One region of the Streptomyces sp. NPDC051104 genome, then DNA from elsewhere that is predicted to be linked to it. Evidence: riboswitches for the same ligand, from Rfam matches in the RefSeq annotation. Region 1 holds a riboswitch; each other region holds the start of a gene.
The links. Region 1 has a riboswitch for S-adenosylmethionine ahead of AB0N14_RS28555 (aminotransferase class V-fold PLP-dependent enzyme). Riboswitches for the same ligand answer to the same signal wherever they lie in the genome.

Region 1 (9,561 bases):
AGCCGGGTCAGACTCGGACGCCGAACTGGAACGGCATGTCGCTCATCGACTCGTACCGCACGTAGGCGCCGGTGTGCGGCGCGTGCAGCACCGTGTGGTTGCCGGCGTAGAGGCCGACATGGTGGATGTCGCCGTAGAAGAAGACCAGGTCGCCGACCTGGAGGTCGCTGATGTTGTAGATGCGGGTGCCGATGTTGGCCTGCTCCTGCGAGGTGCGCGGTATGGAGACGCCGGCCTGGGCGTAGGCCCAGGAGGTCAGGCCGGAGCAGTCGAAGGAGTTGGGGCCGGAGGCACCGTAGACGTAGGGCGCTACGCCGACCTTGCTCTGGGCGGCGGAGAACGCGGCACCGGCGCGGCCGGAGCCGACGGAGACACTGAGGGCGGCGCGCTCACTGGCGCGGCTGGCTCTCTGCTGGTCGGCCTGGAGGGCGGCCCGCTGCTGGGCGGTGAGGCTGTTGAGGAGCTTCTGCGCGTCGGCGAGCCTGCTCTGGACTTCCGCCTTCTTCTTGCCGAGTTCGGTGCGGGCGGCGGCGAGGTCCTTGAGCTTGTCGGTGGCTTCCTGGCGCTCCTGGGCCAGCTCGCGCTGTTTCTCCTGGATCTTCTTCAGCGCCTCGACCTGCTGGCTGCTCAACTGGTCGAGGGTGGACGCCTTGTCGAGGTAGTCGTCCGGATTCGAGGAGAGGAAGAGCTGGAGGGAGGGGTCGATGCTGCCGGTGCGGTACTGGGCGCTGGCCATGGTGCCGATGCCGTCGCGCAGCTTGTTGAGCTCGTCCTGCCCCCGGGCGACCCTGTCCTGGAGGGTGGATATCTCCTTCTGGAGCTGCTGCTGCTTCTCCTTGGCCCCGTTGTACTGCTCGGTGGCCTTCTCCGCGTCCTGGTAGAGCTTGTCGACCTTGGACTTGACCTCGTCCACGCTCGGCTTGGCACTGGGCGCCGCGTTGGCGGCGTTCGCGCTGAACGCAACGGCGGCGGCAGCTGCGGTGGTCAGCACGGTCACACGTGCACGGCTCGGCTGCTTGGGTCGACGGTGGGACGCCACTGGAAGCAGGCTCCTTCTTCTGAGTGATCACCCGCTCGGAGGTTCGAGGCCAGACCCTAGTGACCTCATCGTGATGAATTCAAATCCTCACACCAAAAAACCCTGTCACGCAATGCATTCTTTGCACATGAGGCACAGGAAGTGACGCAGTCCTGACGCTACGTTGCGCGACGGTTCCGCCAATTCGGGCATTGGGCCTGTACGTTGCGGTTGGCGACGTAGGGGACCTCAGGTCCGATTTCAGCCGCGCGAGAGACGCTTCAGCAACACCGCCGAAGCCACCGGGCGCGCTCCCGCCCTCGCGACCCCGTCGGCCACCTCGCGGTCCGTGGAGGCCACGATGACGGGCCGGCCCGGCGGCTCCGCGCGCACCAGCTGGCGGATCAACTCGTCGGCGGTGACGCCCGGTTTGGAGAACAGCACCCGCACCCCGCGCGGCGGCGCGAGCAGCACCGGTGCGGCCAGTTCGGCCCCGTCGAAGACACAGGTGACCTCGGCGCCGGTCTGAGCGGCGAGTTGGGAGAGCTGACCGAGGAGCCTCAGGCGCTGCTTCTCCAGCGGCATCTGCGGATAGCCGGTCTTGGTGACGTTGTAGCCGTCGACGACCAGATGCACCTGGGGCAGTGCGAGCAACTGGTCGAGAATCGCGGGATCGTTCTCGGACAGCGCACGGGCGGCGATGTCCTTCGGGGTCATTCGTCCCGGTTCGACCGCGTCCACGGTCTCCGCCGGCCGTACGGAGACCGGTGGCAGCGCCAGTTCACGGCGCAGCCCCTGGGCCGCGTCGAGCAGGGTGTCGAGCAACAGCCGTACCCGCATGTCCTCGACGCTGCGCCCCTCGCGCGCCGCCCTGCGCGTGGCCTCCAGGGTGGCCTCCGCCTCGCCGAGGCGCGCCTTGAGCCGCCGGGTCTCGCTCTCGGCGGCGGAGAGCTGGGCCTGTCCTTCGGCGCGCACCGCCTCGATCTCGCCCTGGGCCTTGCGCAGGGCGGCCTCGCCGCGTCTGACGTCACTGAGGGCGGCTCGCAGTTTGCGGTGAAGCGAGTCGGCTTCCTTGCGCGCCGCGTCCAGCTCCGCCCGCAGCCGCTCGGTCTCGGTGCGGGTGTGCTCGCGCGCGGCCGCCAGCTCCGCGCGCAGCCGCTCCAGCTCGGCCCGGCTCTCCTCGTCGGCACGCTCGGCGTCGACGCGCTGGGCCTCCTCGCCGGCGGCGGTCACCAGCTTCACCCAGCCCGCCGGGCGCACTACATAGGCCGCGGCCGCCACGTCGAGCGGGTCCGCGGCCGGGGGCGGCGAGCCGGAGTCGAGGGCAGCGGTGAGCTCCGGCTGCGCCTCTCTGAGCTTCTCGGCGATGCGCTGCCGGAACAGCGCGTCCGTCTCCACGGCCGCCGCCATGGCGTTGCCGGCGAACTTGGCCCGGCGGGTCGGGGTGAACCGGCCGTACTGCCGCAGCTGTGCGGGCAGTTCGGCGAGGGTCAGCCCGCCGAAGCCGTCGGACACGATCTGCACGACCCGGCGGCGCACGCCGTCGGGCAGCGGGCGGTCGAGCACCTCAGCGGTGCCGTCGACCGGCTCCCCGCCTGTGGTCTCAGCCATCCCTCACCCCATACGCCCTGCGGGGCCGCCTCCCTCAGGAGCCGGCACCCGGCCTGTCCACGAGCTCCACCTGGTCGACCGCGTTGCACCAACGGCAACGGACCGACTCGATGGTCTCACTGACCACCTCGCGCTCCTCCACCTTCGGCTCCCCTGCCAGATCGAGGTGCATGTACTCGACGACCTTCGACGAGCGGGTCACGTCGAAACGGGTGAGGTTGCCGCAGAGCGTGCAGCGCCAGCGGGTCGTCTCCGTCGGCAGGGGAACCGTCATCGTGGGTGCTCTTCCTTCTTCCAGTCTCCGTGATGCGCCAGTTTCCCTGGAGCGTGTGGCTCGTAACCCTACGGCCTGGCGAGTACCCGCCGCCCGCCCGTTCCACGGCGGCGAGGCACTCTGTGCGGATCGGTCCGGTTACGCCATGCTCTATACCATGATCAGCACCTGGACCAGGACGGCCGTGGGAGCGCTGCGCGGACAGTCGGCGCCGGTGACGTACGGGCTGATCGTCCTGTGCTGCGCGCTCTTCGTCGTCGGACCGGCCGCGGGGCTGAGTCCGACCTACGGGACCGGGGACGCGCTGCTCGCCGCGCAGCGGGCCTACTTCGCCCGCTGGGGCGTGGTGCCGGTGGAGCTGTTCAGCGGGGCGCCGCGGGCGGCGCTCACGCCCGCGACCGCGCTGTTCGTGCACGGCAGCTGGGTGCATCTGCTGGGCAACATGCTCTTCCTCTACGTCTTCGGGGCCATGGCCGAGGAGCGGATGGGGCATGTGGAGTACGCCCTGTTCTACCTGGGCTGCGGCTGTCTGGCGCTGCTGGGGTACGCGGCCGCCAACGCCGCGTCGGCGCAGACGCTGGTCGGAGCGTCCGGGGCGATCTCCGCGGTCCTGGGTGCGTTCCTGTTCCTCTTCCCCAAGGCGCGGGTGACCAGTCTCTTCCCGTTCTTGTTCTTCCTGCCGCTGAGGTTCCCGGCCTGGGTGGTGCTGCCGTTCTGGGCGTCCCTGCAGTGGATGGCGGCAGGCCGGGCCGCCCAGGGGCCCGGCGTGGCGTATCTGGCCCACCTGGTGGGGTTCTCGCTGGGGTTCCTCTACGCGTGGGTGCGCTATACGCGTACCAGTAGGGTGAAACCACCAGCCGAGGCCCCCGAGGGAGAACAGCAGCCGTGATCACCGCGATCGTGCTCATCAAGACCAGCGTGGACCGGATCCCCGAGATCGCGGAGCGGATCGCCTCGCTGGATTCCGTCAGCGAGGTCTTCTCCGTCACGGGGACGTACGACCTGATCGCCATGGTGCGGGTGAAGGAGCACGAGGAGCTGGCGGACGTGATCCCCGGGCGGATCAGCAAGATCCCGGGAGTCGAGGCGACGGACACCCACGTGGCGTTCCGTACGTACTCCCAGCACGACCTGGAGGCGGCGTTCGCGATCGGGCTGGACTCCTGATCGGCCAGGGCCTGTCTGACAATTCCCGTCGTCCGCTCGAAGGGCGGCCCCCGCGGGCGGCGATCGGGGGGGCGCCCCCGCGCGAGCCGAGTGAAGCCGGTGCGAGCCGGGGGGAGCGTGCGATCGCAAGGCGCCCGAGCGCCCTCGATGGGGGTGCCCCCAGCGCCCTCGATGGGGGGCACCCTGCTCGAGCGATGCCGAGAGCTTGGGCGAGGAGCCACGCGGGCGTTTCGGCAACGCGGCCGGGGGTTCCCCTCTGGGGGAGTGCGTGCCAGACGCCGCGGGGCAGACGGGAATTGTCTGACAGGCCCTGACGCCGCCTCACCGGCCCCTGTGAGGACTCAGACCGCCGGGACGCAGCGGCCGTTCTCCGTGCGGTACTGCCACCGCGCGCCGTCGCTGACCAGTTCCTTCACGGCCTTGACGAAGCGCTCGACATGCTCGTCGGGGGTGCCGGCGCCGAAGCTCACCCGGATCGCGTTGAGGGACTTCTCCCCGGGCTCCGCCTCGGGGGCGCCGCATTCGCCCTGGGTCTGGGGGTCGCTGCCGAGCAGGGTGCGGACCAGCGGGTGGGCGCAGAACAGGCCGTCGCGGACGCCGATGCCGTACTCGGCGGAGAGAGCGGCGGCGAAGTGGGAGCTGTTCCAGCCCTCGACGACGAAGGAGATCACGCCGACGCGGGGGGCGTCGTCGCCGAAGAGGGAGAGGATCCTGACCTCGGGGACGTCGGCGAGACCCTCCCTGACGTTGCGGATCAGGTGCTGCTCGCGGGCGACCAGGGTGTCGAAGCCCGCCTCGGTGAGGGCCTTGCAGGCGGAGGCGATGGCGTAGGCGCCGATCACGTTCGGGGAGCCGGCTTCGTGACGGGCGGCCGTGTCGTGCCACTCCACGTCCACTCCTCCGTCCGTCCTGCGCGTGACCTTGCGGCTGGCGCCGCCGCCCGCGAGGTACGGCTGGGCCTGGCGCAGCCAGTCGGCGCGGCCGGCCAGGACGCCGGAGCCGAAGGGGGCGTAGAGCTTGTGGCCCGAGAAGGCGGCCCAGTCCACATCGAGGTCCTTGACGGACACCGGGTGGTGCGGGGCGAGCTGGGCGGCGTCCAGGACGATACGGGCGCCGTGCGCGTGGGCGGCCGCCGCCAGCTCCCGTACCGGCCACAGCTCGCCGGTGACGTTGGAGGCGCCGGTGACGCAGACCAGGGCCGGGCCGTAGGGGTCGCGGTCGGCGAGGGCGCGTTCCAGGGTCTCGACGGCCTGCCGGGGGCTGCTCGGGGCGTCGAGGTAGGTGACCCGGGCGTCCCGCCACGGCAGCAGGGAGGCGTGGTGCTCGGTCTCGAAGACGAAGACCTGGCAGTCGGCCGGGAGGGCGGCGGCGAGGAGGTTGAGCGAGTCGGTGGTGGAGCGGGTGAAGACCACCTGGTCGCTGTCGCGGCAGTCGAGGAACGCGGCGACCGTGCGGCGGGCGTTCTCGAACAGGTCGGTGGACAGCTGGGAGAGGTAGCCGGCGCCGCGGTGGACGCTGCCGTAGTAGGGCGCGTACGCCGCCACGTCGTCCCAGACGCGCTGCAGCGCGGGGGCGCTGGCCGCGTAGTCGAGCGCGGCGTAGGTGACGTCGCCGCCGGTGACGAGCGGGACGGTGACATCACGGCCCAGAACGGGCAGCGGGGCAGAGACGGCCTGGTCGGCGGCAAGGGTGGAGACGGACATGGGTGTACTCCCGTAGGGCAGGCGAGACTCACCGGTGCCGGAGGCGCGCACGGGCGCGGCGGTGTGCACGGCACGGAGAAGGTGAAAGGAAAAAAGGGGTGCGGAGGCGGGGCTCTGCGGCCCTAACGCATTCGCTTGCTCACGGAAGGCTCCCTCGAACGACCAGGACCCCTGGAAGACACGAGGGGTCCGCGCTTGCCGCAGACCTCGCTGCCTGCGACCTGGTCTTCACCCGGGGCACCCCGCCACGGACGGAGGGTTGCCGGACAGCCGGCCGGGGCCGAATGACTGTCGCTCATGACCTGATGTGAAAATTACGGCAGGTGATCACCTGCTCGCAACTTCTGTCCGTATACCGGGACGGGCGGACCCGTCCCGGTGCGTCATCGAACGAGGTGGTGCTTCGAGCGCCTCCCCCAGCGCATGCCGAACAGGACGAGGCTCGCCAGGAACACCACTATGCCGATGATCAGGAGGTAGAACAGCCCCTTCGCGACCGCGCCGATGATGCCGAGGGCGACCGCCGCGAGGATCAGGAACAGGAAGACCGCCATGGTGACCACTTCTTTCGGCCCGGGGGTCAGCGGCGCGCGAGGCGGCGTCCGCCGTCGGCACCGGGCTCATAGGCCCTGTCGTAGTGTTTGAAGATCTCTTCTTCCCGCTCGACCGGCAGGACGTCGTCCACGCCGATGGACGGCGCCTTGCGCACTCGCCCTTTGGAGTGCGCCACCTGGACGTACCCGGGTCCCACGGTCGCCTCGTCCAGGGGGACGAAGACGAGCCTGTGCCGGGTCGGCACTCCGGTGCGAACGGTGACCATGGCCGGCGTATCGGTGGTGGTGTCGACGTAGACCGCCTCAAGGGAGCCGATCTTGCGGCCCTTGGCGTCGATCACGTCCCGGTTGCGCCACTCGCGGATATCGGCTGAATGGATCATGCCCAGCCTCCTTGCGGCCCGCGGGGAGAGCTGCCACTTACTCACTTTACTCCAGCCAGCCTGACCTGGCCTTTTCCGCGGGCGCGCTCGGCGTCAGGCGTTGCTGGCGGCCACCCACCGCTCCAGGGCACGCTTGGCCGCGCCCGAGTCGATCGACTCGGCGGCCTTGGCCATGCCGGTGCGGATCTGGTCGGCCAGCGGGCCATCGCCCGGCTCCAGCGCCACCAGCGCCGCAGCCGAGTTCAGCAGGACGGCGTCCCGTACCGGGCCCGTCTCCCCGTCGAGGAGGCGGCGGGCGACCTCGGCGTTGTGGGACGGGTCGCCGCCGCGCAGGGCCTCCACCGGGACCAGTTCGATACCGGCGTCCCGCGGGTCGAAGGTCTCCTCGGTGACCTTGCCGTCGCGGACGATCCAGACGTGGGAGGTGGCAGTGGTCGTCAGCTCGTCGAGGCCGTCGTCGCCGCGGAACACCAGGGAGGAGTTGCCGCGCTCGGCGAGTACCCCGGCGATCATCGGCGCCAGGCGCGGGTCTGCGACGCCGACCGCCTGGGCCTTCACCTTCGCCGGGTTGGTCAGCGGGCCGAGGGCGTTGAAGACCGTCCGGATACCCAGCTGACCGCGCGCGGCGGCGACATGGCGCAGCGCGGGGTGGAACTTCACCGCGAAACAGAAGGTGATGCCCGCCTCCTCCGCGACCTGCGCGACCCGCTGGGGCGTCAGGTCGAGGTTGACGCCCAGCTTCTCCAGGACGTCCGACGAGCCCGACGCCGACGAGGCCGCGCGGTTGCCGTGCTTGACGACCTTCGCGCCCGTGCCGGCCACCACCAGCGCCGACATCGTGGAGATGTTCACCGTCTTCGCGCCGTCGCCGCCCGTGCCGACGATGTCGACCGTGCGGCCCGACACCTCGATCACGTTGGCGTGCTCGTACATCGCCCGGACCACACCGGTGATCTCCTCGACGGTCTCGCCCTTGGCCCGCAGCGCCACCACGAACCCGGCGATCTGCGCGTCCGTGGCCTCGCCCCGCATGATGCGGTCCATCGCCCAGGCCGTGTCGTCCGCGCTCTGGTCGCGGCCCTCGAGGAGCCCGTTCAGCACCTGGGGCCAGGAACGGCCCGCCGCGGTGTCGCCTCCAGCGGGGTGCACAGCGCTCATAAGCCGCTCCTGGGTCGGTGTCCCGGACTAGGGACGCGAGTCTCCAACGGGTCCACCCTATCCAGCCGGGGGCATGGCGAAGGGCCCCGTCCGAACACCGGACGGGGCCCTCCTACCGTGGCGTGGCGTGCAGCGATCAGTGGTGGCCGTGGCCGCTCGTGATCTCCTTGTACTCCTCGACCGTGGGCTTGGGGATCTGGTTGTTCTCCCCGTAGTACGCGTTGCTGAGCTTGGCACGCAGCTTCGCGGAGCCCTTGATCTTCCGCTCGACACCGTTCTCGTCGACCGTCGGGCCGAGCTCGACCGGCTTGTACTGCTCGTGCGCCGTGAGCGTGTGCAGCTGCTCCTGGCTGAGCGGCTCGTGGACCTCGATGAACTCACCGTGCGGCAGCCGCTTGATGATGCCCGACTCGCGGCCGTGCAGCACCTTGTCGCGGTCCCGGCGCTGCAGGCCGAGGCAGATCCGCTTGGTGACGATGAACACGAGCACCGGTACCACGAAGAAGGCGACGCGGACGAACCAGGTGATCGCGTTGATCGACAGGTGGAAGTGGGTGGCCCACAGGTCGTTGCCACCACCGACCAGCAGTACGAAGTACCACGAGATCCAGGCGGCACCGAACGCGGTGCGCGTCGGCGCGTTGCGCGGCCGGTCCAGGATGTGGTGCTCGCGCTTGTCGCCGGTGACCCAGGCCTCGATGAACGGGTAGACCGCGATCGCGACCAGGACCAGCGGGAAGATCACCAGCGGGATGAACACGCCCAGGACGAGCGTGTGACCCCAGAAGTTGATCTCCCAGCCCGGCATCGTACGGATCAGGCCCTCGGAGAAGCCCATGTACCAGTCGGGCTGGGCGCCCGTGGACACCTGGTCCGGACGGTAGGGGCCGATGGCCCAGATCGGGTTGATCGTGGCGATCGCCGCGACGGCCGCGATGACGCCGAAGACCAGGAAGAAGAAGCCTCCGGCCTTGGCCATGTACACCGGCATCAGCGGCATGCCGACGACGTTGTTGTTCGTCTTGCCGGGGCCCGCGAACTGCGTGTGCTTGTGGTAGACGACCAGGATCAGGTGGCCGACCACCAGGCCGAGCATGATGCCCGGCAGCAGCAGGATGTGGACCGAGTAGAACCGGGCCACGAAGTCGCCGCCCGGGAACTCGCCGCCGAAGAGGAAGAACGACAGGTACGTGCCGACGATCGGCACGGACAGGATCGCGCCCTCCATGAAGCGGACACCGGTGCCGGAGAGCAGGTCGTCCGGGAGCGAGTAACCGGTGAAGCCGGTGAACATGCCGAGGACGAACAGCAGGAAGCCGAACAGCCAGTTGATTTCACGCGGCTTGCGGAACGCGCCGGTGAAGAAGACGCGCATCATGTGCACGAACATGCCGGCGAGGAAGATCAGCGCCGCCCAGTGGTGGATCTGCCGGACCAGCAGACCGCCGCGGACGTCGAAGCTGATGTGCACCGTCGAGTTGAACGCCTCGCTCATCAGCTGGCCCTGCAGCGGCACGTAACTGCCGTGGTACACCACCTCGTTCATCGACGGGTGGAAGAACAGGGTCAGGTACACACCCGTGAGGATGAGGATGAGGAAGCTGTAGAGGGAGACCTCACCCAACATGAACGACCAGTGGTCGGGGAAGATCTTCCGCATGTTCGACTTGGCCAGGGTGTAGATGCCCAGGCG
Region 2 (9,561 bases), on a different contig from region 1:
GGGTCGACAGGGCCTCGCCCTCGACGTCCTCGGCGATGATCAGCAGCGGCTTGCCGGACTGCATGACCTTCTCGAGGAGCGGGAGCAGGTCCTTGACGGAGCTGATCTTGGAGTTGGCGATCAGGATGTACGGGTCGTCGAGGACGGCCTCCATACGCTCCATGTCGGTGGCGAAGTACGCCGAGATGTAGCCCTTGTCGAAGCGCATGCCCTCGGTGAGCTCGAGCTCCAGACCGAAGGTCTGCGACTCCTCGACGGTGATGACGCCTTCCTTGCCGACCTTGTCCATCGCCTCGGCGATGAGCTCGCCGATCTGGGTGTCGGCGGCGGAGATGGAGGCCGTGGAGGCGATCTGCTCCTTGGTCTCGACGTCCTTGGCCTGCTCGAGCAGCGAGGCGGAGACGGCCTCGACGGCCTTCTCGATGCCGCGCTTGAGGGCCATCGGGTTGGCGCCGGCGGCCACGTTGCGCAGGCCCTCCTTGACCAGGGCCTGGGCGAGGACGGTCGCGGTGGTCGTACCGTCACCGGCGACGTCGTCCGTCTTCTTGGCGACTTCCTTGACCAGCTCGGCGCCGATCTTCTCGTACGGGTCCTCGAGCTCGATCTCCTTGGCGATGGAGACACCGTCGTTGGTGATCGTGGGGGCGCCCCACTTCTTCTCGAGGACGACGTTCCGGCCCTTGGGGCCGAGGGTCACCTTGACGGCGTCCGCGAGCTGGTTCATGCCGCGCTCGAGGCCGCGCCGCGCCTCCTCGTCGAACGCGATGATCTTGGCCATGTGAAGTGGTCCCTCCAGGACTGGGGGTGATTCCTTCGGACCGCGCCCGCGCCCGCGACGGACGGCCCGGCCGGAGGTTCCTTGCCCCACCCGGCCCGCGGCCTCACCGACCCGGTCCATCTGTTGTCACTCTCACCTTCAGAGTGCTAACGCCAATGATTAGCACTCGCCCCGTCCGAGTGCAAGGCGCGCCCGCGGAGCGGGCTCGTTGAGGGGTGGTGGTCGGGTGACGGGCGGGCGCAAACGGCTCCCGGGACCAGAGGGTGAACTCGGGAGCATGATCCGCAGGTGGACGCCGCTGCGCGCCCCCTGGAGAGCCGGTGGCCGGACACGACCGAGGGGCCCGTACCCCGGACGGGATACGAGCCCCTCGACACGTCGAACAGTTCAGCGTCGGCGCGTAACTTCAGCCGGCCAGGCGAACCATGTCCGCCTGCGGCCCCTTCTGACCCTGCGAGATCTCGAACTCGACCCGCTGGCCCTCCTCAAGGGTGCGGTAGCCGTCCATCTGGATCGCGCTGTAGTGGACGAAGACGTCCGCACCACCGTCGACCGCGATGAAGCCGTACCCCTTCTCCGCGTTGAACCACTTGACGGTGCCCTGAGCCATGCCTAACTCCCCTATTACTGGCCCTTGCACAGATCCACACTTCGCGGATCCGGGTCAGACCTCGCCCCCAACGGTTGGGGGCGTGCGCCGGAACGCGTCGACCGCGGCTGAATGTATCTGTCCAACTGCCGTCTGCAACAGGTCAATCGGACGAGAATTCGGGGCCCGACCGGTCGGGAATGTACGGAGAATTCACCCGAATTCAGGGCAAGTCGGGCCGGGCAAAGGGAATGAATGGCGCAAAAGCCCTGCACAGTTTGGCTGCTTCTTGTCGGGCGCGCGGCAGGTGATCGCGGACCCGGAAGGGGAGTCCGGGAGCGCGTTCCCCAACTGTACCCCGCTCAACCATGCAGAATTGCCCCCTCCGTTTCTCTCACGGAGAGGGCAATTCGATGAACTCGGTTACATGCGTTACCGAGGGTAAGGATCGCGCGTCCGAACGACCGTCAGCCGCCCGCGACCGCCGGGATGATGGAGACGCCCGCGCCCTCCGGGGTGGCGGTCTGAAGACCCTGCTCGAAGCGGACGTCGTCGTCGTTCACGTAGACGTTGACGAAGCGGCGCAGCTTGCCCTGGTCGTCCAGGACGCGGGCGGCGATGCCGGTGTGGTTCTTCTCCAGGTCGGCGATGACCTCGGCGAGGGTCGCGCCCTCGGCGGTGACCTCGGCCTGCCCGCCCGTGTAGGTGCGCAGGATGGTGGGGATGCGGACGGTGACGCTCATCGGGGGATGACCTCCGGTCGGGGTACGGCTGGTGGGTTGTGGCGGGCGGAGGTCAGACGAGACCGGCCTCACGGAAGGACTCGAGGGTAGGACGGATCGTCGCGGTCAGCCCCGTGTCGGCCACCGCGTCCAGCGTCTTCAGACCGTCCCCGGTGTTGAGGACGACCGTCGTCTTCGCCGGGTCGAGGACGCCGTTCTCGATGAGCTTGCGCGTGACGCCGACGGTCACGCCACCCGCCGTCTCGGCGAAGATGCCCTCGGTGCGCGCCAGCAGCTTGATGGCGTCGACGATCTGCTCGTCCGTCACGTCCTCCACGGCGCCACCCGTGCGGCGGGCGATGTCCAGGACGTACGGGCCGTCGGCCGGGTTTCCGATCGCCAGCGACTTGGCGATCGTGTCCGGCTTCTGCGGCCGTACGACGTCGTGGCCCGCCTTGTACGCCGTCGACACCGGCGAGCAGCCCTCGGCCTGCGCGCCGAAGATCTTGTACGGCTTGTCCTCGACGAGCCCCAGCTTGATCAGCTCCTGCAGACCCTTGTCGATCTTCGTCAGCTGCGAGCCCGAGGCGATCGGCACCACGATCTGGTCCGGCAGCTCCCAGCCGAGCTGCTCGGCGATCTCGTACGCCAGGGTCTTGGAGCCCTCCGCGTAGTACGGCCGCAGGTTGACGTTGACGAAGCCCCAGCCCTCGCCCGCCGGGTCGCCGATCAGCTCGGAGCAGAAGCGGTTCACGTCGTCGTAGTTGCCCTCGATGCCGACGAGCTCGCCGCCGTAGATCGCGGCCATGACGACCTTGCCCTGCTCCAGGTCGTGCGGGATGAACACGCAGGAGCGGAAGCCGGCGCGGGCCGCCGCGGCGCCGACCGCGCCCGCGAGGTTGCCGGTGGAGGAGCAGGACAGGGTGGTGAAGCCGAAGACGCGCGCCGCCTCGAGGGCCTGGGCGACCACGCGGTCCTTGAAGGAGTGCGTCGGGTTACCGGAGTCGTCCTTCACATACAACCCGCCGGTGACGCCCAGCTCGCGCGCCAGGTTGTCGGCCTTGACGAGCTTGGTCCAGCCCGGGTTGAGGTTCGGCTTGTCGGCGACGTCCGCCGGGACCGGCAGCAGCGGCGCATAGCGCCAGATGTTCGCGGGGCCCGCCTCGATGCGCTTCCGCAGCTCCTCGGTGTCGTAGCCCGAGAAGTCGTAGGCGACCTCCAGCGGGCCGAAACACTCCTCGCAGGCGAAGACCGGGCCGAGCGGCACCCGGTGGCCGCACTCGCGGCAGGACAGGGCCGCGGCGGGGCCGAGGTCCACGGAATCGGTGGTGCTTGCAACTGTCTGCACAGCCATGTCAGGCGAGGCCCTTTCTCCTCATCTTCCTCACGACGCATCTCGCCGTGAGACGGAATTGGCACCTTCCCGAGCCGGGAGCCTCGCCTGCTAGGACGAGAACCGACTGGAGGGTTGCCGGGGCTTCACCGGGCCGTGTCCCTCTGCCCCTCTGGATGAGCTGTATGCGGTTGTTTCGCCGGCGCGGGCCAGGGTGGGCCCCGACATGCGATGGTCACCGGCGTTGTTCAAGACTGTAACCGACGGCCGGGAGAGTTGAGATAGTCGTCCGAACCGCGAGATGGATCACAAGAGAGACCGTTCGACCGTCCCCGACTCACCCCCCACCCCGTACGAACGTGAGGAGCCGCAGACTGTGCTGGAAGAAGTCGAGCGCTGGCTGAGCACCCGCTCCTGGTCCGTCACCGATCGCCCGCTCCACCAGATCATGGCCGCGAAACGAGCCTCGGGCTCCTCGGTCAGCGTCGTGCTGCCCGCGCTCAACGAGCAGGAGACGGTCGGCGAGATCGTCTACGTCATCCGCCACGACCTCGTGCGGCAGGTTCCGCTGGTCGACGAGATCGTCGTCGTCGACTCCGGCTCCACCGACCGCACGTCCCAGGTCGCCGCCGCGGCCGGCGCCAGGGTGGTGCACCGCGACACGATCCTGCCGCGCATACCGGCCGTGCCGGGCAAGGGCGAGGTGCTGTGGCGCTCCCTGCTCGTCACCGGCGGGGACATCGTCTGCTTCGTCGACGCGGACCTGAAGGAGTTCTCCTCGGACTTCGTGACCGGGATCGTGGGCCCGCTGCTCACCGACCCGGACGTGGACCTGGTGAAGGCGATGTACGACCGTCCGCTCGGCACCGAGTCGGATTCGCTCGCCTACGGCACTGAGTCGGATCCGCTCGCCTCCGGCACCGAGTCGGATTCGCTCGCCTACGACAAGACGGCGGGACAGGGCGGCCGCGTCACGGAACTGATGGCGCGCCCGCTGCTCAACATGCACTGGCCGCTGCTCGCCGGATTCGTCCAGCCGCTCGGCGGCGAGTACGCGGCCCGCCGCTCCCTGCTGGAACGGCTCCCCTTCCCGGTCGGGTACGGCGTCGAGCTCGGCATGCTGGTGGACGCGCTGCACCTGGTGGGCCTGGACGCGCTGGCCCAGGTCGACGTCGGCGTGCGCAAGCACCGCCACCAGGACGGCCAGGCGCTCGGCCGCATGGCCGCCGCGATCTACCGCACGGCCCAGCTCCGCCTGGCCCGCGGTCATCTGGTCCGCCCGGCCCTCACGCAGTTCGAACGGGTCGAGGGCGGCTTCGAGCCCCGGACGTACTCGGTGGACACGGAGGAGAGGCCGCCGATGGCGGAGATCGCCGAGTACATGGAACGAAAGGTGGCCTGAACCGTGCGCAGCCGGATGCCCGGACGTGGCGGACACGGTTCCGCATACGGCCGAACCGTACGTTTGAGCGTATTCGCCTCGGGCTAGGTTTCGTGGCATGGCTTCCACGCAGCATGCGCACGGCGCCCGCATCCTCGTCGCCTCCAACCGCGGCCCCGTCTCGTACGCGCTGGACGAGTCCGGGCAGCTCACCGCCAAACGCGGCGGAGGCGGCCTGGTGTCGGGCCTGTCGGCGATCGGCCCCGACGCGGGCGCGGTCTGGGTGTGCGCGGCCCTGAACGACGGCGACCGCGAGGCCGTACGCCGCACGGGCGGCGCACTGGATCCGGCCGACACCGGCGGCCGGCGGGTCCGGATGCTCGACATCGACGCGACGGTGTTCTCCGAGGCGTACAACGGCATCGCGAACTCGGTGCTGTGGTTCGTCCACCACATGCTGTACCAGACGCCGCTCGAGCCGGTCTTCGGCAGGGAGTTCCGGCACGCGTGGGCGTCGTACGAGACCTACAATCGCGCGTTCGCCGAGGCGCTGGCCGAGGAGGCGGCCGAGGGGGCGGCGGTCGTGGTGCAGGACTACCACCTGACGCTGGTCCCGGGGATGCTGCGGCAGTTGCGGCCGGACCTGCGGATCGGTCACTTCTCGCACACGCCGTGGGCACCGGTGGACTATTTCCGGATGCTTCCGGACGACATCGCCGGTCAGGTGCTGCGCGGCATGCTGGGCGCCGACCGGCTGGGCTTCCTCACCCAGCGGTGGGCGGACGCCTTCACCAAGTGCTGCGAGGCGCTCGTCGGCGGGCTGGGGAACACCCGGATCGGGGTGCACGGCCTGGGCGCGGACGCGGACTTCCTGCGCGAGCGGGCGCACCGGCCGGATGTGGACGAACGGATGGCGATCCTGCGGGAGCAGATCGGCACCGGCCCCGACGGCCGCCCCCGCAAGGTGATCGTGCGGGTGGACCGCACGGAGCTGTCGAAGAACATCGTGCGGGGTCTGCTGGCGTACGAGGAGCTGCTGGAGTCCCGTCCGGAGTGGCGCGATCGGGTGGTCCACGTGGCGTTCGCGTACCCGTCCCGCCAGGACCTGGCCGTGTACCGCGAGTACACGGCGGAGGTCCAGCGGGTGGCCGCGGAGATCAACGAAAGGTACGGGACGCCGGGCTGGACCCCGGTCGAGATGCACGTCAAGGACGACTTCGCGCGCTCCCTCGCCGCGTACCGGCTCGCTGACGTCGCCCTGGTGAACCCCATCCGGGACGGCATGAACCTCGTCGCCAAGGAGGTTCCGGTGCTGTCGGACCAGGGGTGTGCGCTGGTGCTGTCGCGGGAGGCCGGGGCGTACGAGGAGCTGGGCGACGACGCGGTGACGGTCAATCCGTACGACATCCGGGGCACGGCGGAGGCTTTGCACGAGGCGTTGTCGATGCCGGTGGGTGAGCGGGCGGAGCGCTCGAAGCGGCTTGCCGCGCAGGCTACGGCGCTTCCGCCGGCCCGGTGGTTCTTGGATCAGTTGGCTGCGCTGGAGGTTTGAGGTCGTTTTTCGGGTGCGGGCCGACGGGGGCTTGTCGCTCCCCCGAGTTCTCGGCTTCGCTCGAACAGGGGGACCCCCATCGCGGCGGAGCCGCATATCGACACGGCCCCGCGCCCCTCAAGGGGCGCGCTCTACGCCAGCCTCTCTGCCAATGTCCTCAGTAGCTGTACAACCCCCTGCGGGCCGTCGACCACCAGGTCCGCCCTCTTCGCCAACTCCGTGACCTCGTCGCTGCCGCTGCAGATCAGGAGGCCGGGGACGCCGTCGGAGCGGAGTTTGTCGACGGCGGCGAAGGCGGGGAGGTCGCCGAGGTCGTCGCCGGCGTACATGACCGCTTCGGCACCGGTCTCACGGACGTACTCCGACAGGGCCACCCCCTTGTCCATGCCCGGCGGGCGCAGTTCCAGGACCATGCGGCCGGGTTCGACGATCAGGCCGTGGCGGGCGGCGAGGTCGGCGAGGGGTTCGCGCAGGGCCTCGAAGGCGGCCTGCGGGTCCTCGGCGCGGCGGGTGTGGACGGCGACGGCGCGGCCCTTCTCCTCGATCCAGGTGCCGCGCCAGGCGCCGATCTCGTCGAGGTGGCCGGGGAGTTCGGCGCGGACGGCGGCGACTCCCGGGTGGGGGGCCGGAGCGGTGACGGTGCCGGTGCGGGCGTCCCAGCGTTCGGCGCCGTAGTGGCCGAGGACGACGAGGTGGTCGAGTCCGGGGACGCCCGCGAAGCCGCCGTGGCGGACGGCGACGCCGGCGGGACGGCCGGTGACGACCGCGACGGAGGCGACCTTCGGGGCGAGGGCCGCGAGGGCGGAGACCGCGTCGGGGTGGGCGCGGGCCTGGTCGGGGTCGGGGACGATCGGGGCGAGCGTCCCGTCGAAGTCGAAGGCGAGGACGGCCCGCTCGGGCCGGGCGAGGATGGCGTCGAGACCGTCACGCCCGGCCGGGGTGGCGGGCGTCGGCAAGGAGTCCGTGTGGCTGCCCATGGGTCCGACCCTATCGGCGCGCGGCCGGGCGCACCCACGGGGTCACGGGGGCGCGCCGGGCGCGCGCCGGCAGGCCCGGCGCGGCTCACGGCTTACGGCTTACGGCTTACGGCTTACGGCTTACGGCTCACGGCTCACGGCTCACGGCTCACGGCTCACGGCTCACGGCTCAGCGTTCCGCGCGGCGTGCCTCTCGGATGCGGCGGAGGCGGTTGACGGTGACCGGGGCGTGGGCGAGGGCCCTGGGGTCGTCGAGGAGGGCGTTGAGCAGCTGGTAGTAGCGGACGGGGGCGAGACCGAGCTGCTCCCGAATGGCCCGCTCCTTGGCCCCCGGCCCGGAGAAACCGCGGCCCTCCAGGGCCAGGATGGCCTTCTCTCTGGGGTTCAGGTCGTCCATGCGGGAACGGTAGCCAATCACGAGCCCGTCCGGGGGTCCCCCTGCCTACCCGCACGTATCCCGGCTAGCCCGCGGAGCTGTCGGCCGTCACGGCCGCCCGCTGCAGCTGGCCCAGGATCGCCGCCGGGCTGCCGTCCGGGCCGACCGCCTTGCCTATCCGGTTCTTGATGTCCGCGCTGACCGTCGCCCACGACGTCTTGCCGACCGGGTACAACTCAGCGCTCGGCAGCTCCTGCAGGAACGGCTCCAGGTCCTGGTCCTGGGACGACTGCGCCATGGTCTCCCGCGCGGAGCTCGTCACCGGCAGCAGGTCGTACTCGCGGGAGAAGGACAGCACGTTCTTCTCGCTGTACACGTAGTCGAGGAACTCACGGATCTGGTCCTTGTGGCCGCCCTGCTGGAACGCCATCATCCAGTCCGCCACGCCCATGGTCGACTTCGCCCGGCCGTTGATCCCGGGCATCGGCACCATGCCGAACTTCACGCCCTTCCCGCGCGCCATCTTCATCAGGGACGGGTGGCCGTTCAGCATGCCCACCTCGCCGCGCGTGAACGCGGCGAAGGCGTCGGCGCGGTTCAGCTTCCCCGGCGCCACCGGGCCCGTCAGCCCCTTGCCCACCAGGTTGTCCTTCAGCCAGGTGAAGGTGGCCACGTTCTGCGTGGAGTCGAGGTCGTAGGAGCCGAAGCCGTTCAGGTAGCCGGCGCCGCCGCTGAGCAGCCACTGCATGGTCTCCGCCTGCGCCTCCTCGGGGCCCAGCGGCAGCGCGTACGGGTACTTCACCCCCTTGGCCTCGAGCAGCTGAGCGTCCGTCGCCAGGTCGCTCCAGCTCTGCGGCGGGGTGGTGATGCCGGCCTCGGAGAACAGCGTCTTGTTGTAGAGGAGGATCCGCGTGGAGGCGGCGAACGGCATGCCGTACTGGGTCCGGTTCACCTTGCCGGCGTCGCTCAGCTCCGAGGCGAAGTCCGCCTGGACGGGGATCGAGAGGACGTCGTCGGCCGGGTACAGCTTGCCCGCCGCCGCGTAGTCCGCGTAGGCCCCGATCTGCGCCATGTCCGGGGCGTCGCCCCTGGCGACCATCTCCTTCACCTTGCGGTCCACGTCGTTCCAGGAGTAGACGCTGACCTCGACCTTGATTCCGGAGTGCTCCGCCTCGAAGTCCTTGACCAGCTGGTCCCAGTACTTCTCGGAACTGTTCGCCGACGAGTCCCCGTAGTCGGCGGCCACCAGCCGCAGGGTGACGTCCCCGGAACCCACCGCACCCGCGCAGCTCGCCAGGGCTCCGGTCATGCCGAGGGCGGACACCGCCGCGATCAGACCCTTGCCCCATGTCGTCCTGCGCGTTCCGCGTCGCTGCACTGCTCTGGCCCTGCCGTCTCATCATCCGGAATATCCAAAGGATAAGGTCTACACCACCTGAATGGACTAGACCTCTTCCGGGTCCACGAGCGACACTGTTCCCGTGAGACATGTCATCGCCCTGGATGTGGGCGGCACCGGGATGAAGGCCGCTCTGGTCGGGGCCGGGGGTGAGCTGCTGCACCGGGCGCGCCGGGCCACCGGACGTGAGCGCGGGCCGGACGCCGTGGTGGAGTCGGTGCTCGCCTTCGCCGCCGAGCTGCGCGCGCACGGCGAGCGCCACCTGGGCGAACCCGCGGCCGCCGCAGGCGTCGCCGTCCCCGGGATCGTGGACGCCGAGCGCGGTGTCGCCGTGTACTCGGCCAACCTGGGCTGGCGCGATGTGCCCCTGCGGGACCTGCTCAGCCGCCGGCTCGACGGGGTGCCCGTGGCGCTCGGGCACGACGTGCGCACCGGCGGACTCGCCGAGGGGCGC
Region 3 (9,561 bases), on a different contig from region 1:
ACCGTCGAGGGGTTCGCCGAACTGGTCGCGGAGGGCACGGTCGGCCTGCTCGGCGTGAGCAACCACGCCGTCTGGCGGGTGGAGCGCGCCCGCGCCCTCGCGGCGGCGGCCGGGCTGCCCGGCTACGAGGTGCTGCAGTACCAGCACAGCTATCTACGCCCGCGCACCGACATCCCCGAGGAGATCTTCCCGGACGGCAGCCTCGGCGGCACCACCGCGGAGCTGCTGAGCTATCTGCGCGACGAGCCGGGCCTGACCCTGGTCGCGTACTCACCGCTGCTCAAGGGCGCCTACGCACGCCGGGACATCCCGTTGCCCCGTGACTTCGACCACCCGGGCACCCCGGCGCGGCTGGCGGTGCTGCGGGAGGTGGCGCGGGAGACCGGGGCGAGTGTCAACCAGGTGGTGCTGGCCTGGCAGATCGGCGGCGACCTGCCGGTGATCCCGCTGGCCGGGGCCTCGTCGGTGGCGCAGTTGGAGGAGAACCTGGCCGCGGTGGAACTGGAACTGACCGCGGAGCAGAGGGCGCGGCTGGACGCGGTGCACTGAGGGCCCCGAGATGCGGGGCTCCAAAGACGCGGCACCGCCGTTGACGCGGCCGCCGGCCCGGCACCGTCGGGGCACCTGGCCGGCGGCCGCGTCGCTCAGGCCCGACAGTCGCTCAGGGCAGGCAGCCGATGTGGGCCAGGGCCTGCTTGAGCAGGACGCCCTGGCCGCCCGGCATCTCGTTCTGGACCACGGCCGACGCGGCCTCCTGGGGACTGAACCACTCCAGGTCCAGCGCGTCCTGGCGGGGACGGCAGTCGCCGGCGACCGGGACGATGTAGGCGAGGGCCACCGCGTGCTGGCGGGGGTCGTGGAACGGGGTGATCCCCAGTGTCGGGAAGTACTCGGCGACGGTGAAGGGCTGCAGGGAGGGCGGAACGCGGGGCAGCGCCACCGGTCCGAGGTCCTTCTCCAGATGGCGCAGGAGGGCGTCACGGACCCGTTCGTGGTGCAGCACCCGCCCCGAGACGAGGGTGCGGCTGACGGTCCCGTCGGGCCCTATCCGCAGCAACAGTCCGATGCTGGTGACTTCACCGCTGTCGTCGACGCGCACGGGCACGGCTTCCACGTACAGGATCGGCATGCGGGCTCGCGCCAACTCGAGCTCGTCGGGAGTCAGCCAGCCGGGCGTGGTTTCGGTCGTGTCAGGCATTGCCCGATCGTACGGTCAACACCCCGGCATCGGCCGCGTGTCTCACCAGGTCAGACGCAAGTCACACCGACGGCATGTGGTCGGCCGCCGCTCGGTCCGCTTTCCCGCACCGGCGAAATCAGGTCGGTGACGGGATGGCGACGGCCGGGGAACGGGACGGGACAGAAAATGTCGGGGAACCGGACCGGAAAGCGACGGTCGGGGAACGAGACGTCACCGATCTGGGTTCGGGCACCGACACCCTCACCCAGTTCCTGGGCGCGCCAAGAAGGGCGTCAAGACCAGCGAGTTCCACCGGATCGGGGTCGGCGCCGGCTCCACCGCCATCGCCGCGCTGCAGAACGGCAAGGTCGACTGGGTCATGACGACGCAGCCGGCGGTCGCCGCGATCCAGAAGAAGGGCGTCGGTACCTCCGCGATCGACCTGGCCACCACGACGGCGATGGGCGGTGCCTATCCCGCGGCCAGTGTGCTCGCCCGCACCGACTGGGTGAACTCGCACAAGGACACCGTGCAGAAGGTCGTCGACGCGCTCGTCGCCACCATGCAGGAGTCACCCGCCCGGTCCCGTGCCGTGGTGTGTCACACGGCGACCGAGTCGCTTCGCACATCGCGCCGCGAGACCGCCAGATAGGCCACGAAGCCGAGGATCGCGACCGTCCACGACAGGGTGACCGGCCCCAGGCCCCAGCCCAGTCCGCCACGGCTGTGGGGCAAGGCCATCCAGTCGGCGATCGACGCACCGAGGGGGCGGGTGACGACGTACGCGGACCAGAACGCGGCCACCGCGCCCAGCAGTCCCCCGCGGTGGGCGACCGCCGGCACACAGATCGCCACGGCGTACAGGACGACGGACCCCAGGTAGCCGAGGCCGATCGTGGCGCTCAGGTCGCCCGCGGCCGTGCCGAGCGCGAACGTGGTGAGCACGGCCGCCCAGTAGAACGTCTCGCGGCGCCGGGTGGAGATGCTGTGGATGGACAGGGTCCGCTCGCTCGCGTACCACAGGGCGAAGACGGCGCCCAGCGCCACCAGGAACAGCGGTGTCGAGAGCGTGTAGGGCACGCCGAGACCCACGTGCAGGACGTCGGCGGCCATCGTGCCGAACACGCTGACCATGACGATGGCGGTCCAGTAGACCCAGGCCACGTACCGGCGAACCGCGAACTGCAGGACCAGGGACCCGAGCAGGGCGAGGGCGCCGAGGCCGACCGCGGGGATCGGGCCGAGCAGGCGGGCCAGGTAGTCGGAGGCGGTCTCGCCCATTCCCGTGGTCAGAACCTTGATGATCCAGAAGTAGACGGTGACTTCCGGCACCTTGTTCGCCGTCCGGCGTATGCGTGCATGGGCGTGGGTGTCGGACCGGTCATCAAGGACGTGCTCAGTGCTCATGGCACGCACGATGACATGAGGAACTGCTGATTCCACAGGCCCCTTTGCCATTGTTTTGGATCTTCTGGTGCAGGCGTTGCCGTAGAGGTTCGGAAACGCGGAGCCGCCCCTCTCGGTGGGGGAGGGGCGGCTGCGTTGTGCGGTGCTGCCCGGTGCGGCTGATGCCACGCGACCGGGAGTCGCTACACGGGCCGACTGATCAAGAGGCCGGAGGCGTGGGGAAATCCGTCACGAAGGTGCACGGTACGTTGATCGGTCGGCCCGGGCCCTGCTGGCCCGAGGCCGTGGTGCAAGTGCCCTCCTGCACCTGTCCATTCGCGGTCAGCACGGAGACGTACACGACAGCATCTCTCTCTGCCAGCGTGGCGTCGATGACGTTGTTCGGGCCTCCCACCGGCAGCCAGCCACTGACAGCGTGTCCCGCGTCCGTACCCGTCTCGGCGACTGTCAGGACGTACACCTGCCCGTTGCATACCACCGAGATGTACTTGGTGTCCCCATGGACGACCGAGTCGATGTCGAAGCAGCCCGAGGGCGGCTTGGTTTCCGTGGGCGAAGCCGTAGGGTACGTGGGCCTGGGCTTGGGACACTTGTCCTTGTCGTGGTCGCCACCGGGGAGGCCCGCGCGGTGCTCGCAGTCGCCGCCGTGCGCCGCGGTCGTGTGCGGGGTGTGGCTACGTGCGGCGGCCACGGTCGGGGTGACCAGACCGGCCGCCACCACCAGTGCGAGCGAGGCGAACTTGCTGGCCCTCTTGTACCTGTCGCGCGCCAGCGGCCCGAGCGGCGAAGGGGCCCTGCCTTCAGGACTCATGTAGGTGCTCCTTAGTTCGAGCGGTCCGGGGGTATTTCCCGAATCCGAAGGGAGCTTTGCGCGCTCGCGCCACATCGCTCGGCAGGCCCTGCCGAAAGGGGTCCATATGTCAGCAAGTTGGACGAACCGGCTGCCTCCAGTCGAGGGAGCCACCAGTCGAAGCGTCGCGCTCACTCCTCGACCACCCTCTTGACGCGGCCCGAGGCCGGATCGACACTGCCGGTGGGATTTCCTAGTGGACAGGTAGGGAAACATGGGGCGCCTGAGGCCGGTCATCAGCCGTGTTCATCGCACGCGCCGGCAGTCCCTCCTGCTGACCTCCCGCCGTCACATCGATCTGCTGCGCGTCTGCAGCGCGAGCAGCCACCGGCGCTGAAACCGGCGGAGCCACGCCGCGCCGCCGCCACCCCGCGCCGTTCGCGCCGGGGAGCGCCGCCTGCCCGTGGGCCACCACCTCCATACCCTCGCGTCCCAGAACCCCGGGAGAGACATGTCCGCCCATGCCCTGACCGCACTCCCGTCCGCACAGCCGGTCCCCGCCTTCCGCGGCCGGATCGGCTGCGACGCGCGCAGCGGCCACTACGCCGTGCCGCGCCGCTACCGTCTCCACCTGTCGCTGGCGTGTCCGCACTGTCTGCGGATAGCCATCACGCACAGCCTGCTCGGCCTCGTGGACGTCTGTCCCGTCACGCTGCTGCCCCCGGTGCCCGACGGCCCTGGCGGCGAGTACTCCGCGCTGCGTCCGCTGTACGAGGCCAGTGCCCACCGCTACCCCGGAGCCGCCCTGGCACCGGTGCTCAGCGACGACTGGTCGGGCCGGATCGTCAGCACCCACGCTCCGGACATCGTGCGCGACCTGGCGCGGCACTTCGGCACGGACCACCCCGCGCTGTATCCGCAGGGTGCGGACGCCGAGATCGAGGGTGTCCGGCGGCTGTGCGAGCAGGGCATCGACGCGGCCGCCCAGCGCGCCGGACGCGTCGACGCCGACCCGGAGCAACGGGACGCCGCGCTCACCTCGCTGCTGTGCACCCTGCGGTCACTGGAGGGACGGCTCGCCCGGCAGGAGTACCTGCTCGGCGACCAACTCACCGCAGCGGACGTGGAGTTGTGGGTCAGCCTGGTGCAGCTCGACACCGTGCACCGCTGGCACCTGGACGCCGCCGCGGTGCACCGCATCGCCGACCACCCGCACCTGTGGGCGTACGCCCGCCGGCTGGCCGCCCACCCCGCCTTCGGTCCGCACCTCGACCACGCCGGCATCGCCCGACGGCACCACGCGCACTGTCGGGGACTCGAGGCCGCGGGCGCCGCGGTGCAGATCCTGGACTGGGCCTCCCACGTCCCCAACGACGCCGCCACCCGCACCGGTTGAGGGGCAGGACGGCGCCGCCGAGCACGTATCACCTGCCGGACGCACGTTGACATCGCTTGCGGCGCCTGTATTGACTTACGGCCAGAAAGGTCATGAGCGTCAGCGACAAGCCCTGGCTGGCTGACCGGCAACCCTCGCACCGCGGTGGGGTGCCCCAGGTGACGACCCGACCGGATGACGTTTCGGTAAGCGCGTGGCCCCCCGGGCCGGAAGAACGACGGAGACAGTGATGTACGCAGCCTCGAGGACAGCCGCAGTGCGGCTCCGTGGCTGCGTCCTGCTGTGCGCCAACCGTTCAGTCGACCTGCTCCGCGTCAACAGCGCACTGTGTACCACCCCGGGCTCTGCCCGCTGTCACGGCTGACGGCGTTCTGAATCCCTGACGCGCACCGCCGCCGCGGTGTGCCCTCGTTCCGTCCCGTCCCCGGTGCACTGCGCTTCACCAGCCTCGTCACGCCGCGGCCCGTGCCGCCAGGCGGTGCCGTGGCGCGCCGCCCGGGCGTTCGACTCCGCTGGAGCCTGTCATGAGTGAACCCCCCGGAGCCGCCGTGTCGCTCGCCCCGGCGCCGCCTGGCGCAGACACCGCGGCCAAGCCCCCCGCGGCCCAGCGGGTACTGCCCCTGCGCCGGCCGGGCCGCTGGATCGCCACGGCGGTCGTGCTGGTCCTCGTCGCCCAGTTCGTCCACGGCCTGGTCTCCAACCCGTTCTACCAGTGGGACCGCTTCGCCTACTGGTTCCTGCGCCCCACCATCCTCGACGGGCTGCTCATCACGCTCGAAGTCACCGCGCTCAGCGCCGTGTTGGGCCTGCTCGGCGGAATCGTGCTCGCACTGGCCCGGCTGTCGAAGAGCCCGGTCCTGCGCGCGGTCAGCTGGACGTACGTGTGGGCGCTGCGCTCCACACCGCTGATCGTGGTGCTGATCCTCCTCTACAACTTCAGCGCCCTGTACAAGACGCTGAGCGTCGGCGTGCCCTTCGGCCCGGCCTTCTTCAGCTTCGACGAGTCCAAGCTCGCCACCGATATGGTCGTCGCCGTCGTCGGACTGAGCCTGAACGAGGCGGCGTACGCGGCGGAGGTGGTCCGCGGCGGCATCCTCTCGGTCGACCAGGGCCAGCACGAGGCGGCCGCCGCGCTCGGCCTGCCGAAGGGCCACCAGTTCCGGCGGATCGTCTTCCCGCAGGCCCTCAGGTCCATCACCCCGAACTACGTCAACCAGCTGATCGGCCTGGTCAAGAGCACGTCACTCGTGTTCTACGTGTCGCTGCTCGACCTGTTCGGCTCCGCGCAGGCCATGGGCAGCACCTACCCCGGCGACATCGTGCCGCTGCTGCTGGTCGTCACCGTCTGGTACCTGATCCTGACGAGCCTCGTGTCCGTCGTCCAGTTCTACGTCGAGCGGTACTACGCCCGCGGCGCCACCCGCGCGCTGCCGCCGACCCCGTTGCAGAAGCTCCGCACCGGTCTCGCCGATCTGCGGGCCCGTGCGCGCAGGGAGGCCGCCGTATGACCACCGACACGCTTCAGACCCGCCCCGCCGCCATCCAGGTGCACGACGTGCACAAGGCGTTCGGCGCCCACCAGGTGCTGCGCGGCGTGGAGTTGACCGTACGGCCGGGCGAGGTGACCGTGATCCTCGGCCCGTCCGGCTCCGGCAAGTCCACCCTGCTGCGGGTGATCAACCACCTGGAGAAGCCCGACCGTGGCTATGTCAGCGTCGGCGGCGAGCCCATCGGCGTGCGCCGGCACGGAGACCACCTCAAGGAGCTGAGCGAGCGGGTCATCCTGGGCCAGCGCAGCCGCATCGGATTCGTCTTCCAGAACTTCAACCTCTTCCCGCACCTGACCGTGCTGGAGAACGTGACAGCGGCGCCGGTGGCGACCGGCAAGCTGACCAAGCCGGAGGCCCGGGACGTCGCCCTCGACCTGCTCGGCCGGGTCGGACTCGCCGACAAGACCGGCGCCTACCCGCGGCAGCTCTCGGGCGGCCAGCAGCAGCGCGTCGCCATCGCCCGCGCGCTCGCCCTGCGGCCCGGCGTCATCCTCTTCGACGAACCCACTTCGGCCCTCGACCCCGAACTCGTCGGCGAGGTGCTGGCCGTCATCAAGGACCTGGCCGGCGGCGGCACCACGCTGGTCATCGTCACCCACGAGATCGGCTTCGCCCGCGAATGCGCCGACCGGGTGATCTTCATGGACGACGGCCGGATCGTCGAACAGGGGCCGCCCGCCGAGGTCCTCGACAACCCGCGGCACGAGCGGACCCGGGACTTCCTGAGCAAGGTGCTCTGAACCCGCCGGTTCCGCGTTCCTCTCCAAAACCTCCCCCCACGCCACCACCGCCACCGCTCACCGGACAAGGACAGCCATGCCCACCCTCAGTCTCCGCACCCGACTCCTGCGCGGTCTCACCGCAGGCACCGCCGTCGCCTCCCTCGCCGCCGGACTCGCCGCGTGCGGGGGCAGGAGCGACACCGCCACCAACACGGACAGCGCATCCTCCGGCACGGTCACCGTGGGGCAGCTCTCCAACGGCGCCGCCACGCAGACCGCCCTCGAGGTGTCCGAGGTGAAGTCCCTCAACGCCGAACTGCCCGCCGCCATCCGCAAGAGCGGCAAGCTGGAGATCGGCATCGGCGCCCTGCCCTCCGGCTTCGCACCGCTGGCGTACGTGGGCAGCGACCAGAAGACCCTCACCGGCGCCGAACCCGACTTCGGCCGCCTGGTGGCCGCGGTCCTCGGCCTCAAGCCCGAGCTGAAGAACTTCACCTGGGAGAACCTGTTCGTCGGCATCGACAGCGGCAAGGTCGATGTGGCCTTCTCCAACGTCACCGACACCGAGGAGCGCAAGAAGAAGTACGAGTTCGCCTCCTACCGGCAGGACAACCTGGCCTTCGAGGTGCCGAGGACGAGCACCTGGAACTTCGACGGCAACTACGAGAACCTCGAGGGCAGGACCGTCTCGGTCGGCTCGGGCACCAACCAGGAGAAGATCCTCCTGGAGTGGAAGGCGAAGCTGGCCAAGGAGGGCAAGAAGCTCACCGTCAAGTACTACCCGGACCGCAACGGCACCTATCTGGCGCTGTCCAGCGGCAAGATCGACGCGTACTTCGGCCCCAACCCCGGTATCGCCTACCACATCAGGCAGGTCGCGAACACGCCCCAGGCGACCCGCAACGCGGGCGAGTTCTCCGGCGCCGGCGAGTCCCTGCAGGGGCTGATCGCGGCGACCGCGAAGAAGGACAGCGGGCTCGCGAAGCCGCTCGCCGACGCCATCAACCACCTGATCAAGACCGGCCAGTACGCCAAGTGGCTGGCCGCCTGGAACCTGTCCAACGAGGCCGTCGCCAAGTCCGAGGTCAACCCGCCCGGGCTGCCGCTCGACAACTCCTGACCGAAGGGATTCCCGGAGTGCGGAACAGACGGCGGAGCCGGGCTGTTGTCGTTGACGACGAGCTGCGCGCCACGACGGCCGTACGGACGGAGGTGCAGGACGTGACCCGTACCGTGCACGCCCGCGTCCTGAACCCGTCCCGCCGTCCGCTTCTGCACTCCCGGGCCCACATCGATCTGCTGCGCGTGGCCGGCGCGCTCTGTTGCTCCTGACCGTCCCCAGCCTTCGGCCGGGGCCCCCACCTCGCCGCGCCCGCCCTCCGCCGCGCCCGCCCTCCGCCGCGCCCGCCGGCGCCGGCCGGCCATCTCGTACGGACTTCAGGAAGGCACCCACTCGTGTCCTCGACTTCCCCTTCCCACCTGCACCTTGCCGTCGCCCTGGACGGCACCGGCTGGCATCCCGCCTCCTGGCGCGAGCCCGTGGCCCGGCCCCGGGACCTGTTCACGGCCGGCTACTGGGCCGACCTGGTCACCGAGGCCGAAGGCGGTCTGCTCGACTTCGTGACCATCGAAGACGGGCTCGGACCCCAGTCCTCCCACTTCCTCGACCCGGACGAGCGCACCGACCAGGTACGCGGACGCCTGGACGCCGTGCTCATCGCCTCCCGTGTCGCGCCACTGACCCGGCACATAGGGCTGGTGCCGACCGTGGTGGCCACCCACACGGAGCCGTTCCACATCTCCAAGGCGATCGCCACTCTGGACTACGTGAGCACGGGCCGTGCGGGCCTGCGCGTACAGATCACCGCACGTCCGAACGAGGCCGCGCACTTCGGCCGCCGCACGATCCCGAGGATCGACGCCTACGACAGCCCGGCCGCCCTGGGCGTCGTGACCGACCTCTTCGACGAGACCGCCGACTACGTCGAGGTCGTCCGGCGCCTGTGGGACAGCTGGGAGGACGACGCGGAGATCCGGGACGTCGCCACCGGCCGCTTCATCGACCGGGACAAGCTGCACTACATCGACTTCGAGGGCAGGTTCTTCAGCGTCAAGGGCCCGTCCATCACGCCCCGACCGCCGCAGGGCCAGCCGATCGTCACCGCTCTCGCCCACCAGACCGTCCCCTACCGGCTGGTGGCCCGCCAGGCCGACATCGGCTACGTCACCCCGCACGACGCGGACCAGGCCCGGGCGATCGTCGCCGAGATCCGCGCCGAGCAGGAGACGGCGGGCCGGGCCGGGGAGCCGCTGCACGTCTTCGGCGACCTCGTGGTCTTCCTGGACGACGACCCGGCCAGGGCCACGGCCCGCAAGGAGCGCCTGGAGGATCTCGCCGGACACGAGTACACCAGCGACGCCCGCGTCTTCACCGGCACCCCAGCTCAACTGGCCGATCTCCTGGAGGAGTTGCGGTACGGAGGACTGACCGGCTTCCGGCTGCGCCCCGCTGTCAC

Region 2: linked by a shared signal. The riboswitch ahead of thrC (threonine synthase) and the one ahead of AB0N14_RS28555 (aminotransferase class V-fold PLP-dependent enzyme) in region 1 are both predicted to bind S-adenosylmethionine.
Region 3: linked by a shared signal. The riboswitch ahead of AB0N14_RS13040 (amino acid ABC transporter permease) and the one ahead of AB0N14_RS28555 (aminotransferase class V-fold PLP-dependent enzyme) in region 1 are both predicted to bind S-adenosylmethionine.

What each region holds. Positions count from the first base shown of each region.
Region 1 is NZ_JBFBBS010000027.1:54,688-64,248, reverse strand. Features, by position in the region: gene AB0N14_RS28580 (NlpC/P60 family protein) at 8-1,039, opposite strand; gene AB0N14_RS28575 (NYN domain-containing protein) at 1,280-2,629, opposite strand; gene AB0N14_RS28570 (hypothetical protein) at 2,664-2,903, opposite strand; gene AB0N14_RS28565 (rhomboid family intramembrane serine protease) at 3,061-3,792, shown strand; gene AB0N14_RS28560 (Lrp/AsnC ligand binding domain-containing protein) at 3,789-4,070, shown strand; gene AB0N14_RS28555 (aminotransferase class V-fold PLP-dependent enzyme) at 4,412-5,773, opposite strand; SAM riboswitch class IV at 5,960-6,076, opposite strand; gene AB0N14_RS28550 (hypothetical protein) at 6,157-6,327, opposite strand; gene AB0N14_RS28545 (PRC-barrel domain-containing protein) at 6,354-6,710, opposite strand; gene trpD (anthranilate phosphoribosyltransferase) at 6,804-7,868, opposite strand; gene AB0N14_RS28535 (cytochrome bc complex cytochrome b subunit) at 8,005-9,561, opposite strand, start outside.
Region 2 is NZ_JBFBBS010000014.1:23,822-33,382, forward strand. Features, by position in the region: gene groL (chaperonin GroEL) at 1-778, opposite strand, end outside; gene AB0N14_RS20705 (cold-shock protein) at 1,185-1,388, opposite strand; gene AB0N14_RS20710 (MoaD/ThiS family protein) at 1,835-2,110, opposite strand; gene thrC (threonine synthase) at 2,163-3,443, opposite strand; SAM riboswitch class I at 3,462-3,605, opposite strand; gene AB0N14_RS20720 (glucosyl-3-phosphoglycerate synthase) at 3,799-4,824, shown strand; gene AB0N14_RS20725 (trehalose-6-phosphate synthase) at 4,922-6,355, shown strand; gene otsB (trehalose-phosphatase) at 6,487-7,332, opposite strand; gene AB0N14_RS20735 (DUF3263 domain-containing protein) at 7,502-7,729, opposite strand; gene AB0N14_RS20740 (extracellular solute-binding protein) at 7,794-9,017, opposite strand; gene AB0N14_RS20745 (ROK family protein) at 9,190-9,561, shown strand, end outside.
Region 3 is NZ_JBFBBS010000007.1:78,185-87,745, reverse strand. Features, by position in the region: gene AB0N14_RS13070 (aldo/keto reductase) at 1-549, shown strand, start outside; gene AB0N14_RS13065 (NUDIX hydrolase family protein) at 662-1,198, opposite strand; gene AB0N14_RS13060 (hypothetical protein) at 1,560-1,832, shown strand; gene AB0N14_RS13055 (hypothetical protein) at 1,781-2,587, opposite strand; gene AB0N14_RS13050 (hypothetical protein) at 2,787-3,398, opposite strand; gene AB0N14_RS13045 (glutathione S-transferase C-terminal domain-containing protein) at 3,889-4,773, shown strand; SAM riboswitch class IV at 4,862-4,971, shown strand; gene AB0N14_RS13040 (amino acid ABC transporter permease) at 5,298-6,281, shown strand; gene AB0N14_RS13035 (amino acid ABC transporter ATP-binding protein) at 6,278-7,063, shown strand; gene AB0N14_RS13030 (transporter substrate-binding domain-containing protein) at 7,140-8,165, shown strand; gene AB0N14_RS13025 (putative leader peptide) at 8,183-8,377, shown strand; gene AB0N14_RS13020 (LLM class flavin-dependent oxidoreductase) at 8,501-9,561, shown strand, end outside.